2 regions of the Pseudomonas sp. YNh genome follow, and region 1 is predicted to be linked to the other one. Evidence: riboswitches for the same ligand, from Rfam matches in the RefSeq annotation. Region 1 holds a riboswitch; the other holds the start of a gene.
The links. A riboswitch is a leader RNA that binds a small molecule or an ion and turns the genes downstream of it on or off. The one in region 1 is predicted to bind cobalamin.

Region 1 (7,237 bases):
GGCTGCACGAAGCCTACTCCCCCAGCATCTGCCGCACCAGCCATTGCCCCGCCGGCCCAAGCGCCCGCCGGCTTGACCACGCCACATCCATATCCACCCGGCGCGGGTAACCCGCTATCTGCAACTCCACCAGCTCGTTGCCAAACCGCGCCACCAGCGCCCTGGGCAGTTCGGCCCAGCCAAACCCGCGCACGGCAAATTCCAGCAGGGTGAGGTAATCCGGTGCCGACCAAGCTTGGCCGCGGCCGCGGTGCAGGCTGGGGGCGTAGGTCTTGATGTACAGCTGCCGCGCGTTTTCAAGGTGTTGCGTTTGCACCGTTTTCAGCCCCGCCAACGGATGCTCGCTGGCCACATACACACCGAACTCCGCCTGCTCGGGCAAGCGCGCCACGGCAACGTCGGCGGGGTAGCTGGGCTGTGTGGCCAGAATGCCGACGTGGGCCAGGCCCTGCTGGATCATATCGATCACATCAGCGTCTTCCGCCGGGCCGCAGCGCAATTCGGTGTGCGGGTACTGCTGGGCGAAGCGGGCCATCACGGCGCCCTGGAAGGTGACGCTGTAGCTGTCCGACATCACCACCGAGACCAGCGCCTCGACGTTTTGCGCCAGCCTGACTGCCAGGGCATCGAGCTGGGCGCTGGCGTCCAGGATCGCTTCGACATGGCTTAGCACCTGTCGGCCCGCTTCGTTCAGCGTGGGGTGGCGGCCACCGCGATCAAACAGCGGGCAGCCGATATCGGCCTCGAAATTGGCGATGGCGATGCTGATCGTGGACTGGCTTTTGCGCAATTTGCGTGCCGCCGCAGAAAATGAACCCAGCGATGCGGCTTCGACAAAGGCGACCAGAGCTTCGGGTGAGTAGCGCATGGTATTGATAAAACCGATGGTAGCTATGTCGCGAGTATCAGTTCTATCAAAGAAAATAGGAAGCACGACTCACGCAATGGATGGATTTTGCAATGAAAACGGTCTCTTTCACCGAACGCCTGGTACACGCCGTAGGCTATGAAATATTCGCGGTGCTGCTATGCGCACCACTGTTGTCCTGGGTGATGGGCAAATCGCTGGCGACGGCGGGTGCGTTGGCAATAACCCTATCGGTGATCGCCATGTTGTGGAACATGGTCTACAACGCGCTGGTCGATCGCTGGGTGCAGACTGAACGCATCCACTGGAAGGCCAGTGCACGCTTTGTGCACGGCCTGGGCTTCGAGGCCGGGCTGGTGGTGTGGTGCCTGCCGGTGGCGGCGTGGATGCTGGATATTTCGCTGCTGCAGGCGTTCATGGTGGAGCTGGGTTTCTTCGTGATCATCCTGCCCTACACCGTGCTGTACAACTGGGCGTTCGACAAAGCCCGGCATCTGCTGATGCAGCGTCGCGTGGCATGAGTAGCCGGCCCCAATTGCGAATGCTCACGCGTTCCCTGTGGGAGCGGGCAAGCCCGCGAAGCAGGCGACACGGTGGATGGCACCTGCTGCGCCGGTGTTCGCGGGCACGCCCGCTCCCACAGGGTCATCAACTCTGTCAAAAAAACGGGGCATGCCATCGCTGGCATGCCCCATTTTCATACAGCTGATGCGCCTCAGGCGACCTTGACGATCCAGCCTGCCGGTGCTTCAACATCACCGCTCTGGATGCCGGTCAGCTCGTTGTAGAGCTTCTGGGTAACCGGGCCAACCTTTTCCAGGTCATGGAACACGTGCAGCTTGCCGTTGTACTCGATACCGCCGATCGGGGTGATCACCGCGGCAGTACCGCAAGCGCCGGCTTCGATGAAGCGGTCCAGCTTGCTGATTTCGACATCGCCTTCGATCACGGTCAGGCCCAGACGCGATTGCGCCAGTTCCATCAGCGACAGACGGGTGATGCCCGGCAGCACCGAGGCCGATTTCGGGGTAACGAACTCGTTGTTGGCGGTGATGCCGAAGAAGTTGGCCGAACCGACTTCCTCGATCTTGGTATGGGTCAGCGGATCGAGGTAGATGGCGTCGGCGAAGTTGGCCTTCTTGGCTTCAGCGCCTGGCTGCAGGCTGGCGGCGTAGTTGCCACCGACCTTGGCTGCGCCGGTGCCTTGTGGGGCGGCGCGGTCGAAGCTGGAGATCTGGAAGTTGTGCGGCTTCATGCCGCCCTTGAAGTACGAGCCAACCGGAATGGCGAAGACCGAGAAGATGAACTCGGGGGCGGTGCGCACGCCAATGTTGTCACCGGTGCCGATCACGAACGGGCGCAGGTACAGGGCGCCTTTGCCGTGCGGTGGCACGAACTTTTCGTTGGCCTTGACCACTTGCTTGCACGCTTCGATGAACACATCGGTCGGCACGTGCGGCATCAGCAGGCGGGCGCAGCTGCGCTGCATGCGGGCGGCGTTCTGGTCGGGGCGGAACAGGTTGATCGAGCCGTCCTTGCAACGGTAGGCCTTGAGGCCTTCGAAGCATTGCTGGCCGTAGTGCAGGGCCGTGGAGCCTTCACTGATGTGCAGCACGTTGTCGTCGGTCAGGGTGCCCTTGTCCCACTCGCCATTGCGCCATACGGACAGGTAGCGTTTGTCGGTTTTGATGTAGTCGAAACCCAGCTTGTCCCAGTTAATGCTTTCGTTGCTCATGACACCCTCATTGTCTTGCAAGTGCCCGATCGCTCGGGCTGCTGTTATACGCGCACCACGCCACCATAATACATCCGTCGCGGATCGGGAACGGCCAGTCACGAATTGATAGCCTGCGATGCTTTTTTTTCGGTTCCTACAACTGCAGGTACTCATCCAGTTCAAGGTTTTCCAGCAAAACGGCATCATGGGACGCCACTATCAGCGCCCCGCGAAACTGCCGGAGCATGCGCTCCAGGGCTGCCAGTGACGGCAGGTCAAGGTGGTTGCCGGGCTCATCCAGCAGCAACAGGTCGAGGGGGCGCTCGCGGTATAGGACGGCGGCCAGCGCTGCCTTCATCCGTTCGCCGCCGCTGAGCAGGCTGCTGGGCAGCTCGATACGGGCCGCATCCAGGCCCAGTTGTGCCAGGCGGCTGCGCAATTCGCCCTGGGCCAGCACCGGGTTGGCTTGGTGCAGGTGTTCAAGCACGCTGCTGTGGCCTGTCAGCGTGCTGCAGTGCTGGTCGAGCAGGGCAGTTTCGCCACTGCGGCGCAAAATGTCGGGTGATGCCGGTAATTCCCCATTCAGCAGCCTCAGCAGCGTGGACTTGCCACTGCCATTGGCGCCGACCAGGCCCAGCCGCTGGCCCAGGCACAAGCGCAGGTCAAGCGGTTTGCGGGTGCCATGGGGCAAGCGAAGTGCCTGCAGGGCCAACACTTCGCGGCCGACATGACGCTGGGGCGTGGGGGCATGCAAGGTAATTGCAGTGGCTTGCTCGACCTCGCGGGCGGCGTCATGCACTTTGCCCAGCAATGCTTGCCGGGCATCGCGATGATCACGCCGCTGCTTGCCCGCCGTGGCCTGGCTGCGTTCCTGCTGGCGGTCGACCAGGATCTTGGCCTGGTTGGCATGCCTGGCTTGACGCCCGGCCCGGGCCTGATGGCGTTCCAGGTCTTCGCGCTGGCGCTGCAGTTCACGGGCCTGGCGTTGTTGCTCCTGCTTCAGCCGGGCAAGTTGCTGCTGGGCTTGCGCCACCTGGCTGGCTTTTTGTGCTGCATAGAAGCTGTAGTTGCCGCCATAGGCCTGCAACCCCAGGCTGGACAGTTCGACAATGCGTGCCATGTGCGCCAGCAGGCTGCGGTCGTGACTGATTACCAGCAAACCTCGGTCCCAGCCCTCGATCATGCTCAGCAGCTGGGCACGGGCGTCGCTGTCCAGGTGGTTGCTCGGTTCGTCGAGGATCAGGTAGTCGGCACCGCTGAGCCATGCGCCTGCCAGCGCCACGCGCATGGCCTGGCCGCCGCTCAGGCTGCGTGCGGGCTGGCGCCAGTCAAGGTGACCCAGGCCGTTGCGCTGCAGGTGCATCTGCAATTGCTCGCGGATATCCCAGCGCTCGCCAACGGTGTCGAAATCCTGGGGGTTGATGCTGCCTTGCTCGATGCGCTCGAGCGCCGCAACCACCGCCCCCACCTGCGCCAGGTCGGCAAGCGTGGCGCTGCGCTCGATTACCTGCTGGTTCAGCAGATGGACAGGCCCACGGCGCCTGCACTGGCCGCTGCTCGGTGCACGCTGGCCGGCGAGAACCTGCCCTAGCAGGCTCTTGCCCACGCCATTGCGCCCGACCAGGCCGGTACGCCGTTGGTCGAAGGTTTCGTTGAGGTCGGTAAACAGTACCCGGCCATCAGGCAAGGCCAAACAGACGCTGTCCAGCGTCAGGATCGACGTGTTCGTCATGCACAACTCCACAAATGCCGCGACATCTCCGGAGCAAACCGGAGGCTGAAGACTGGCCGTCGAATGGACGGCGGCATTAATGGCGCATTGGACGAATACCTCATACTGGGGGAGTGCGTAGCCTAACGGCCCGCTGGGGGCGGGTAAAGTACCGCCCGCCGTGTATGGGTTTCCTGCACGGGCCTCATCGCCGGCAAGCCAGCTCCCACAGGAACTGCGCTGCCTCCAGGCCGGCGCGGTCAAGGTGAGAACTGCGCTGGCTTCAGGCCGGTGCGGTCAGGTGGGAGCTGGCTTGCCGGCGATGCGCCGCGTGAGCGGCGCCCGATCTTGACTGGCCCTGAGCTCAGTGCCCCGTCAAGCGCTTGGCCCAGTCGCCTCCGTGGCTCTGTTTGCAGGCCTCTTCGCTGTCAAACCGTACATGCCAGGCCGGGTGATCCAGTTGTATGCCGGCGTGGTCCAACGCCTGGCGGGTCAGCGCAAGCATGCGTGCCTTTGCTTCACCCGCCACAGCAGCGACTTTCTCGGCCTCTTGGTCAAACACCCAAGTAATACGCAGGCTGGCCGGGAAGTTCTCAGGATCCAGGCGATGGGTGAGCCAGGTGAACCCGACGATTTCTGCCTTGGCGGTTTCACAGGCGTCCGTCAGGCACGCTACCAGCTCCCGCTCCAGGCGGGCCATTTCGCGTTTGCCCAGCGCCTTCACAGGTTGGCCTCGTCATCGATCTGCTGGCAGAAGCGCAGGCGGTTGCCGAACGGGTCGCACACCTGCATCTGCAGGCCCCAGTCCAGGCGCTCGGCTTCGGGCCGGGCGTAACCGTACTGTTTGCCTTGCAGTTCATGCTCCAGCGCCCGCAGGTCGTCGAGGCGGGCAAACACTGTAGAGCCGGGGCAGGCATCGCCATGGTGCTCGGTAAGGTGCAGTATCAGGCCATCACGGTGAATCTGCATGTACAACGGCAGGTCCGGGCTGAAGCGGTGCTCCCAGTCCAGGCTGAAGCCGAGGAAATCCATGTAGAACTCCCTGGCCTTGTCGACCGAGAAGATGCGCAGTACCGGTATGGCGGGGGCGAGGGGCATGGGGCGTCCTTGACAGTGGGCAAAGTCGCCACTGTACCGCAGTGCCGCCAAGAGTTGTCGGCACGCCCCGCAGCAATGGTTGACCACCCGCCAGCCACTGCGTAGCCTTGCCACTTCGAGGTTCTTCGGCCAGGCCGAAGCTAAGACGGGAACGCGGTAAAAGCCGCGGCTGCCCCCGCAACTGTAAGCACCGACAACGGATCGACACAGCCACTGCGCCAACGCGCGGGAAGGCGTCATCCCGCCAGCCCGCGGTTCAACTGAACGGGGGATGGAACGGTGCAAGCCAGGAGACCTGCCTCGCAACGTTTTCGACTTTCAACCGGGCGGGGTGATCCGGTGGCGAACAAGCCCGGCCGGCCTGGCCCGCGGCTGTCGTCCTGCATGCCCGCGCCACTCTGCCAAGGGCAATGCGACATGAAAACACTGGCCAAGCTTCCCGTTACCATCGTTACCGGCTTCCTCGGCTCGGGCAAGACCACCTTGCTGCGCCACATGCTCGACAACGCCCAGGGCCGCCGCATTGCGGTCATCGTCAACGAATTCGGCGAACTGGGCATCGACGGCGAAATCCTCAAGCAGTGCAGCATCGGTTGCACCGAGGAAGAAGCCAGCGGCCGTGTCTATGAACTGGCCAACGGCTGCCTGTGCTGCACCGTGCAGGAAGAGTTCTTCCCGGTCATGCGCGAGCTGGTAGCTCGCCGCGGCGACCTGGACCACATCCTGATCGAGACCAGCGGCCTCGCCCTGCCCAAGCCGCTGGTGCAAGCCTTCCAGTGGCCGGAAATCCGCAACGCCTGCACTGTCGACGCGGTCATCACCGTGGTCGACAGCCCGGCCGTGGCCGCCGGCACGTTTGCCGCCTACCCGGACCAGGTCGATGCCCAGCGCAAGCTCGACCCTAACCTGGACCACGAATCGCCACTGCATGAGCTGTTCGCCGATCAGCTGGCCAGCGCCGACCTGGTGGTACTGAACAAGGCCGACCTGATCGACGCGGAAGGCCTGGCCAAGGTCCGCGCCGAAGTGGCCGAAGAACTGCCGCCGGCAGTCAAGGTGGTCGAGGCCAGCAGCGGCAAGCTGCCACTGGAGGTGCTGCTGGGCGTGGGCGCCGAGTCCGAGGCACACATCGATGGCCGCCGCACCCACCACGATTCGCACCACGACGGCGATGATCATGACGACCATGATCACGACGCCTTCGATTCCATCTCCATCGACCTGCCAGAGGCTGACGAAAGCCTGCTGCTCGACGCCCTGACCCAGCTGGTGGTGGAATTCGGCATCCTGCGCGCCAAAGGTTTCGCGGCCATCCCGGGCAAACCGATGCGCCTGCTGGTACAAGGCGTGGGTACGCGTTTCGACAAGCACTTCGACCGCGCCTGGCGTGCCGACGAGCCGCGCATCACCCGCCTGGTGCTGATCGGCCAGGAACTGGACGCTGCCCAGCTGGAAGCGCGCCTGCGCCAGGCCTTGGGCGCCTGACCCGTGCACCTGCTGCGGACCCAGCCCGGCGGCTTCGTGCCGGACGACAGTATTGCCGATCTCGGCCAGACACCCGCCGAGCTGGTGATTCTCTGCAGCGGCGATTCGCACCTGGCGCTGCTCGCCGATACCGCCGAGCAATTGCCTGAAGGCTTCCCCAGCCTGCGCCTGGCCAACCCGATGCAGGTGCAGAACCACGCTTCGGTCGACCTGTATGTCGACCAGGTGCTGCGCCATGCCAAGGTCATCCTGGTGTCGCTGCACGGCGGTGTCGGCTACTGGCGCTATGGTGTTGAACAACTGGTCGAGCTGGCCGCCCGTGGCGTGCAGCTGATACTGGTGCCGGGCGATGATCGAC
Region 2 (7,237 bases), on a different contig from region 1:
TGACCGTGATCAGTTCCGGGTCGCCGGGGCCGGCACCGATGAAATACACCGTCATGGAAAGTCCTTGCAAGAAAGAGGAGCGAATTGTTCAGCAGGCCAGGGCGAGGGTCGCCGGGCCCAGTACCTGGCGGGTCAGCAGCAACCGGGCTGTGCTCCCGGGCTGCTCGCTGGCGAGGGCCAGCGCCGCGCTTTCGGCTACGCCCCAGCAGCCGCTGTGGGCATGGGCTGTGGCAGAGCGGTGGCTGAGCAGCGGCTCAAAGGCTTGCAGTTGCGCGCTATGGTACAGCACCAAAGGCAAGCCAAGGCGTTCGGCCAGTTGCTGCAAGCCGGCTTCGTCGGCCTTGAGGCTGATACTGGCAATGCCGCGCAGGTCGGCAAGCGCCAGGCCCTGGCTAGCCAGGGCTTGGTGCAGCAGGGTTTGCAGGGTGTCCACCGGGCAGCCCCGGCGGCAGCCGAAGCCGGCGTAGAACGCCGACATCAGGCCTGGCTGGAGCGGCGGAACAGCCACGCACTGAGCAGGCCCAAGGCTACCCAGAAGGCAGCGTTGGTCAGCCAGGAGGCCATCTTGAACTGGGTCTCCAGTGCTTCGGGGGCCAGGCTTTCATGTACTTCGGGCTGCGGAGCGCCGATTACATGGGGGATTACCAGCAGCACGGCGCCCAGCGCCTTCAGTAGCCAGTGGCGGGCGAACACCAGCAAGGCCAGGCCAAGGGCCGTGGCGCTGGCCGTGCCAATCCACCAGGCCTGGCGTTGCCCCAGGTCGGCGGCAGCAGTGCCGGGCAGCTCCGGTGGCAGCCCCAACGTCGGGGCCAGGCAGAACACGGCAAAACCGGCCAGGCCCCACAGCGCACCGGTGCCGGCACGCTGCGGTTCGCGCAGGCTGTAAAGGGCGGCGAGAATAAGGGCGAAGCCGACTGCGACCACCAGGTTGCCCCCGGTGGTGGACAGCACCCGCTGCCAACCGTCTTCCGGCGACCAGGCTTCGGCGCTGTGCTCATGGGCGGCCACTTCGCCACCATGTTCGTGCTGTGCGGCCGGGGCCGAGGATTCGTAGGTTTCCGCCTCAAGAATCAGCGGGGCGACCCAGAAGCTTTGCAGCAGGGTCAGCAGCAGGGCCGCAAGCAGCCCGCTGAAGCCCGCGGTACGGGCAATGCGCGTGATCATCAGGCGTACTCAGTGGCAGGGGAAGGCGGCGCTGTGGCGGGTGTCGTGGGCGGCGTTGTGCACGGCCTCGATGTGCGAAAAGCCGGCGAAGTACACCAGGCACAGGCCCAGCAGGCTGGCGCCGACGGCGATGACGACGCGCTGGCTGAGGGTGACGGGTGTGGCAAGGCTGTGCTGCTTGGTGCTGGTGACGGGCATGACGCGTTCCTCTGCTTTTTGTTGGCAACGGGCAAGCGCGGCATCCCCGATGCGTGGCCGCCCAGGGGAATGCAACAGCGCCCGCCCACCGCGGGGTGTTCATGAACGCCAGGCCGGTCTCCGGGCTTGCGAGGAGGAGCAGGGCTCCTGGAAAGCGTCACCTTCCCATGCCGGACTACATGGCACAGTGGTACAGACGCTTCACTCGCTTACCGTTGCGGGGGCAGCACCGGCCTTGTCCGGCCCTGATGGAGGGCCTGGGACGCACCGGTTTCCCGTTTCACCCCCTGTGGGGGCACCTGAACGTGAGGCATAAGGAGAGCATGGGGGCGGGGTTTGCGTCAATTGCCAAGTACCGAAGGTGCAAGGTACACCTGTGGGAGTGGGGTTACCCGCGAACACCGGCTTTGCCGGTGCCATGCACCGGGTTGGATGCTTCGCGGGTGAACCCGCTCCCACAGGCCAGGAGCAAATGTGCAGATGCTTCAGAAGTCATAGGCCAGCTTGGTGTACCAATAGCCGCCACCTGGGTGGAACGGTGGGTTGCCGTACGCCGCCTGGTTGCCGTTGGCGTTGTACACGCCGTTCTTGTCGGGTCGCACATTGAAGATGTTGGTGCCACCCACACTGACGGTCAGGCTGTCGAACAGCAGGTAGGACAGGTCCAGGTCGGTGATCCACTTGGCGCCGAAGGTGCGGTCCTGGGCCTGGTTCTGCTGCCAGGTTTCGACCTTGCCGTAGCGGGTGGTCTGCAAGGTGCCGGTGAAGCTGCCCAGCAACCACTGGCTGCCCAGTACCCATTTGGTTCTCGGCGAGGCTGCCACCAGGTCGCCCTCGCGGCCATGGCCGACCACGTCGATACCGGCGGCGGCCAGCGCTGCGGGCGTACCCCGGGTGCCGCGTACGGTCGTCTTGTTCCAGTTGAAGCCCAAGGTCCAGCGCACATCGCCCCAGGCACCGAACTCGCTGGTGTGGTCGCCCACCAGGTCGAGGCCGCGGGTGCGGGTGTCGAAGGCGTTGGTGTAGTAGTTGATCCAGGTTGTGCGTGCCAGGCCCAGCGATTCGAGGATGTCGCCAATGGCACCGGCACCGTTCTGCCGGTCGTAGAGGTTTTCGGTGAGCAGGATGCGGTCGTCAATGTCGATCAGGTAAGTGTCCAGGGTAACGCTGGTGCGGCGCGCCGGTTGCCAGGTCAGGCCAAGGCCGGCGTTGCGCGATTTCTCCGGGTCGAGCTTGTCGCCGCCGAATGCCAGCGCGGCGGCACTGCCGGGCGCCACGGTGCGGCGCAAGGCCGGCACTACATTGCCGTCGGCGTCCAGCGCGGTGCGGTTGTCGCTGACGGTGTAGCCGCTCTGGGTCAGCGACGGGGCGCGGAAGCCGCTGCCCAGGGTGCCGCGTACCGCCACGGTTTCGCTCAGTTCATAGCGTGAATTGAGCTTGAAGCTGGCGGTGTTGCCCGAGTCGTCGTCGTAGTGCTCGACGCGCGCGGCGGCGCCCAGGTACCAGCGCGGCGTCAGGTCCAGGCCGAGGTCGATGTAGGCGGCATAGTTGTTGCGCTTCACATCGGCCTCGTCTTCCGGGCGAATGGTCAGCGCAGCCTGGGCGCCCACGGCGGTCTGGCCGTTGGCCAGCGCATAGAGCGGGTTGGGGCGCCCGTCTGCCAGGGTAGCCGGGTAGGTGTAGGGCCCGACGCTGTAGGCGATTGGGTCGCCGGCGAAGGTCCGGAAGCGCTCCCAGCGGTGCTCCAGGCCGGCCGAGACGCGGGTCGGTACCGCCAGGCCGAACAGGCCATCGAAGGCGCGGGTGATGTCCAGGTTGTTCACCCACTGGTCGAACTGCAACGTCGCCAGGTCATCGAACGAGGTTGGTGAGGCCGGGCCGTAGGTGGGGTTGATGGTCAGGTCGCTGGACTGCTGGTTCTTGTTGCGCCCGTAGGTGGTGGACAGGTCCCAGTCCCAGGCACCGGCGGCGCCACGTGCGCCGAGCAGCCACTGGTAGTCGGTGTCCTTGATGTTGTTGAGCGGGAAATACCCGTCGGGGAACAACTCCGGGATCGAGGCGTTGCTGTTGGGCAGGCGGTAGTTGTTGAAAGCCTCCAGCTTGCGCTCGGCATAAGTGGCGAATGAATACAGCTTCAAATCGTCGCTGATGGGCAACTCGGCGTTGTAACCGAGGTTGAAGGCGCGCAGGTCAGGGTCGCCGTTCTTCACCGCCCGGTGGTCCCAGGCGGCCTGGCGGTCGTCTTCGAAGTAGGCGCGGTAATCGGGGGCGGCCTTGTCGATCCAGTTGGCGGTGCCGCGCTTGCGTGCCTCGCCCGACAGGTGCAGGAAACCGCCGTCACCCAGGCTGAAGCCCTGGTCGCCCGCCAGCTTGATGGTTTCGCCCTGGCCGCTGTACAGCTGGCCGTAACTGCTTTCGTAGTGGCCGCCGCTGCTGGCGCTCTTGAGGATGATGTTGATCACTCCGGCCACCGCATCCGAGCCGTACTGGGCGGCGGCGCTGTCTTTCAGAACCTCGATGTGCGACACCGCGCTGACCGGGATCATGTCGATATCAACGGCGTTGGCACCGCTGTTGTCGGTCGAGCCGCTGGCCGGCACGGCGCTGTTGTGGCGGCGCTTTCCATTGACCAGCACCAGGGTGTAGGCCGGGCCCAGGCTGCGGTTGCTCAGTGGCCGCACGCCGGACTGGAAGCCGGCAATGTTGGTGCCGAAGTTGAACGAGGGCAGTAGTTTGGAGATGGCCTCGGACAACTCGGCGCGGCCGGTACGCAATAGCTGCTCGCTGCTGATCACGTCGATGGGGGCCGGGCTGTCGGCGACGGTGCGCTGGTTGCCTCGCAGGCCGGTGGAGATCACCGTGACGGTGTCCAGGCGCGGGTCTTCGGTAGTTGGGGCGGCATTGGCGAAGGGGGTGAGCAGGCAGGCCAGGGGCAGGGCGAAAAGCGGTGTTCTAGACATCATGTCCTCGGAGTACGGTGGAGCACGCAGGCGAATAGGCGCCAGGTCCTGATAAGGCTGGCGTAAGGTGTGGGGAAGTGTTTGCCTGCACCGGCCTCTTCGCGGGCATGTCGAGGCGTCGAACCGCCGCGAAGAGGCTGGTGAAGCGAATGGAGATCTAGGCTGTGCGGGTGCTGCGTCCAGCCTCATGCTGTTCTACCAACGCCCGAATACGGGGAATGAGGTCCTGCCCGTATTCCACCGCATCGCGCAGCTGGTCAAAGCCGCGGAACAGGAAGGTGGTCACCCCCAGTTCGTAGTAGGCCAATGCGGCCTCGGCCACCTGGTCTGCGGTGCCTACCAGCGAGGTGGAGTTACCGGCACCGCCGCCCAACGCAGCAATCTCGGTCCACAGCCGGGTGTCATGCACCTTGCGCTGGCTGGCCAGTTGCACCAGGCGTTCGGAGCCGGTGTTGCTCTTGCCGAAGTTTTTCTCGCGGCGGTTGCCCTGACGGATGCCGATGCGTTCCTGGGCATCGGCCAGAATACGCTCGGCGCGGGCCCAGGCTTCGGCCTCGGTGCCGCCCAGGATCGGTCGCAACGACAAGCTGAAGCGGATGTGCTTCTCGCGCCCGTAGCGGGCGGCAGCCTTGCGCACCTTGGCGATGCGCTCGCGTACCTGCTCCAGCGGTTCGCCCCACATCATGTAGACGTCGGCGTGCTTGGCGGCCACTTCAACCGCGGCGTCTGACGCACCGGAGAAGTAGATGGGCAAATGCTGCACCGGTTTGACCAGGGTCAGGTTGTCTTCAACGCGGTAGTGAGTGCCCAGGTGGTCGAACGGCTCCTGGCGGGTCCAGGTGTTGCGCAGTACCTGCAGGTACTCATCGGTGCGGGCATAACGGGCATCCTTGTCGAGGAAGTCGCCATCGCGCTGCAGGTCGCCGCTATCGCCGCCGGTGATGACGTTGATCGAGGCCCGGCCCCCGCTCAGCTGGTCAAGGGTGGCGAACTGGCGGGCAGCGAAAGTTGGCGCCTGGAAGCCCGGGCGGTGGGCGACCAGCAGGCCGATACGCTCGGTAAGCGCTGCCACGTAGCTGGCCAGGATCATCGAATCCGGCGCACTGGTGTTGACTGCCAGCAATGCCTTGTCGAAGCCGCCATATTCCTGGGCCTGGGAGAAGGCCTTGATGAACTCAAGATCAACCAGCGGGCCACGTGGCGCCTGGGATTCGCTGCTTTCCTGCGGGCCGATGAGGCCGATGAATTCGAGGCTCATGGAACAAAACTCCTTGTCTGGGTAGGCTCAGGCAACCGCTGCCTGGCTGCGGCGCAGGGTGTTGCGGTTTTCCGGCACGCTGAGGCCGAAATTGTCGCGCAGGGTTTTACCGGTGTACTCACTGCGCACCAGGGCACGGGCTTGCAGCAGCGGTACCACGTGTTCGGTGAAGTACTGCAGGCCGTCGGGTAGCAACGAGTTGATGATGAAACCGTCGGCAGCGTCGTTTTCGAACCAGTGCTGCAAGGCATCGGCAACCTGCTCCGGGGTGCCGACGAAGTCTCTGCGTGGGCGCGAGAAGCGCAGTGCCAGTTCGCGCAGGCTCAGGCCTTCATCACGGGCCAGTTGCTTGAGCTGGTCCGAGGTGCCCTTGTGGCTGTCGTTGCCCAGGGTGCCCAGGTCGGGGAAGGGCGCGTCCAGGTCATGCTGGCTGAAGTCGTAGTCGTTGAAGGGGCGACCCAGGGCTACCAGGGCATCCTCGATGCTCACCAGGTTGACGGCCTGCTGGTAGCGCTGCTCGACCTCCTCGGCGTTGCGGCCGACGATGGGGCGGATGCCGGGCAGGATGAACAGTGCGTCGGGGTCGCGGCCATGGCGCGTGGCACGCTGCTTGAGGTCCTGGTAATAGGCGTGAGCGTCGTCGAACGATTCCGGGCTGACAAAAATGGCGTCGGCGTTTTGCGCCGCGAAGTTGCGACCGTCTTCCGACACGCCAGCCTGGAAGATCAGGGGCTGCCCTTGGGGCGAACGCTGGATGTTCAGTGGGCCCTTGACCTTGAAGTACTCGCCCTGGTGGCCGAGGGTGTGCAGTTTGGCCGGGTCGAAGAACTGCCCACTTTGCTTGTCGCGGGTAAAAGCGTCGTCTTCCCACGAGTCCCACAGCCCCTTGACCACATCCACATGCTCACGGGCAATCCGGTAACGCACGGCATGCGGCGGGTGTTCAGCCTTGCCGAAGTTGTCGGCGGTGCCGGAAAGCCAGGAGGTCACCACGTTCCAGCCAGCACGCCCGCCGCTGATCAGGTCCAGCGAGGCGAATTGGCGTGCTACCTGGAACGGCTCGGTGTAGCTGACCGTGACCGTGGCTACCAGGCCGATGTGCTCGGTAACCGCAGCCAGCGCCGAAAGGATCGTCAGCGGCTCGAAACGGTTGAGGTAGTGGGGGCTGGAACGGGCGTGGATGTGCAGGCTGTCGGCGATGAAGGCGAAGTCGAACTTTGCCGCCTCGGCCAGCTTGGCCTGCTGTTTGTAGAAGCCGAAATTGACACTGGCATCGGCCAACGCCTCTGGGTGGCGCCATTCGCCCCAGCCGTGGCCGACGCCATGGATCATGGCGCCCAGGCGGATCTGTCGTTTGCTCATCGGAGTACCTGTGGGTTGTGTTGCAAAGGGAATGGGGACAGCCATGCGTCACCTGGCCCGTGGGCGAAGATGAAGCAGGGGTGCGGGTGAGAGAGGTGGCATGCGTGCAAGGCTCCTGGGGTGGTCGTGGTGGACGGCCTCCGCCAGGAAAGGGGTCGGTCTGGAGTGACCTTAGCGGGTGTGGGGCGGGGTTGTGAAAGGCTTTGTGGTTCTATGCTAATATTATTTAATGGTATTAAAATCAATGCGATGATGCATAATATGCATTTTAGGTTGCGTCAAATGCTATGGAATA

Region 2: it holds a riboswitch for cobalamin, as region 1 does, so the genes downstream of both, WF331_RS18030 (CbtB domain-containing protein) here and cobW (cobalamin biosynthesis protein CobW) in region 1, are expected to answer to the same signal.

Annotation. Positions count from the first base shown of each region.
Region 1 is NZ_JBBMRJ010000012.1:140,019-147,255, reverse strand. Features, by position in the region: gene WF331_RS14910 (LysR family transcriptional regulator) at 14-868, opposite strand; gene WF331_RS14905 (multidrug/biocide efflux PACE transporter) at 961-1,389, shown strand; gene WF331_RS14900 (branched-chain amino acid aminotransferase) at 1,584-2,603, opposite strand; gene WF331_RS14895 (ATP-binding cassette domain-containing protein) at 2,740-4,317, opposite strand; gene WF331_RS14890 (hypothetical protein) at 4,661-5,020, opposite strand; gene WF331_RS14885 (glyoxalase superfamily protein) at 5,017-5,394, opposite strand; cobalamin riboswitch at 5,496-5,711, shown strand; gene cobW (cobalamin biosynthesis protein CobW) at 5,812-6,879, shown strand; gene cobN (cobaltochelatase subunit CobN) at 6,883-7,237, shown strand, end outside.
Region 2 is NZ_JBBMRJ010000017.1:30,201-37,437, reverse strand. Features, by position in the region: gene cobM (precorrin-4 C(11)-methyltransferase) at 1-55, opposite strand, end outside; gene WF331_RS18040 (cobalamin biosynthesis protein) at 89-478, opposite strand; gene WF331_RS18035 (CbtA family protein) at 478-1,164, opposite strand; gene WF331_RS18030 (CbtB domain-containing protein) at 1,174-1,362, opposite strand; cobalamin riboswitch at 1,457-1,680, opposite strand; gene WF331_RS18025 (TonB-dependent receptor plug domain-containing protein) at 1,848-4,322, opposite strand; gene WF331_RS18020 (LLM class flavin-dependent oxidoreductase) at 4,480-5,580, opposite strand; gene WF331_RS18015 (LLM class flavin-dependent oxidoreductase) at 5,608-6,942, opposite strand.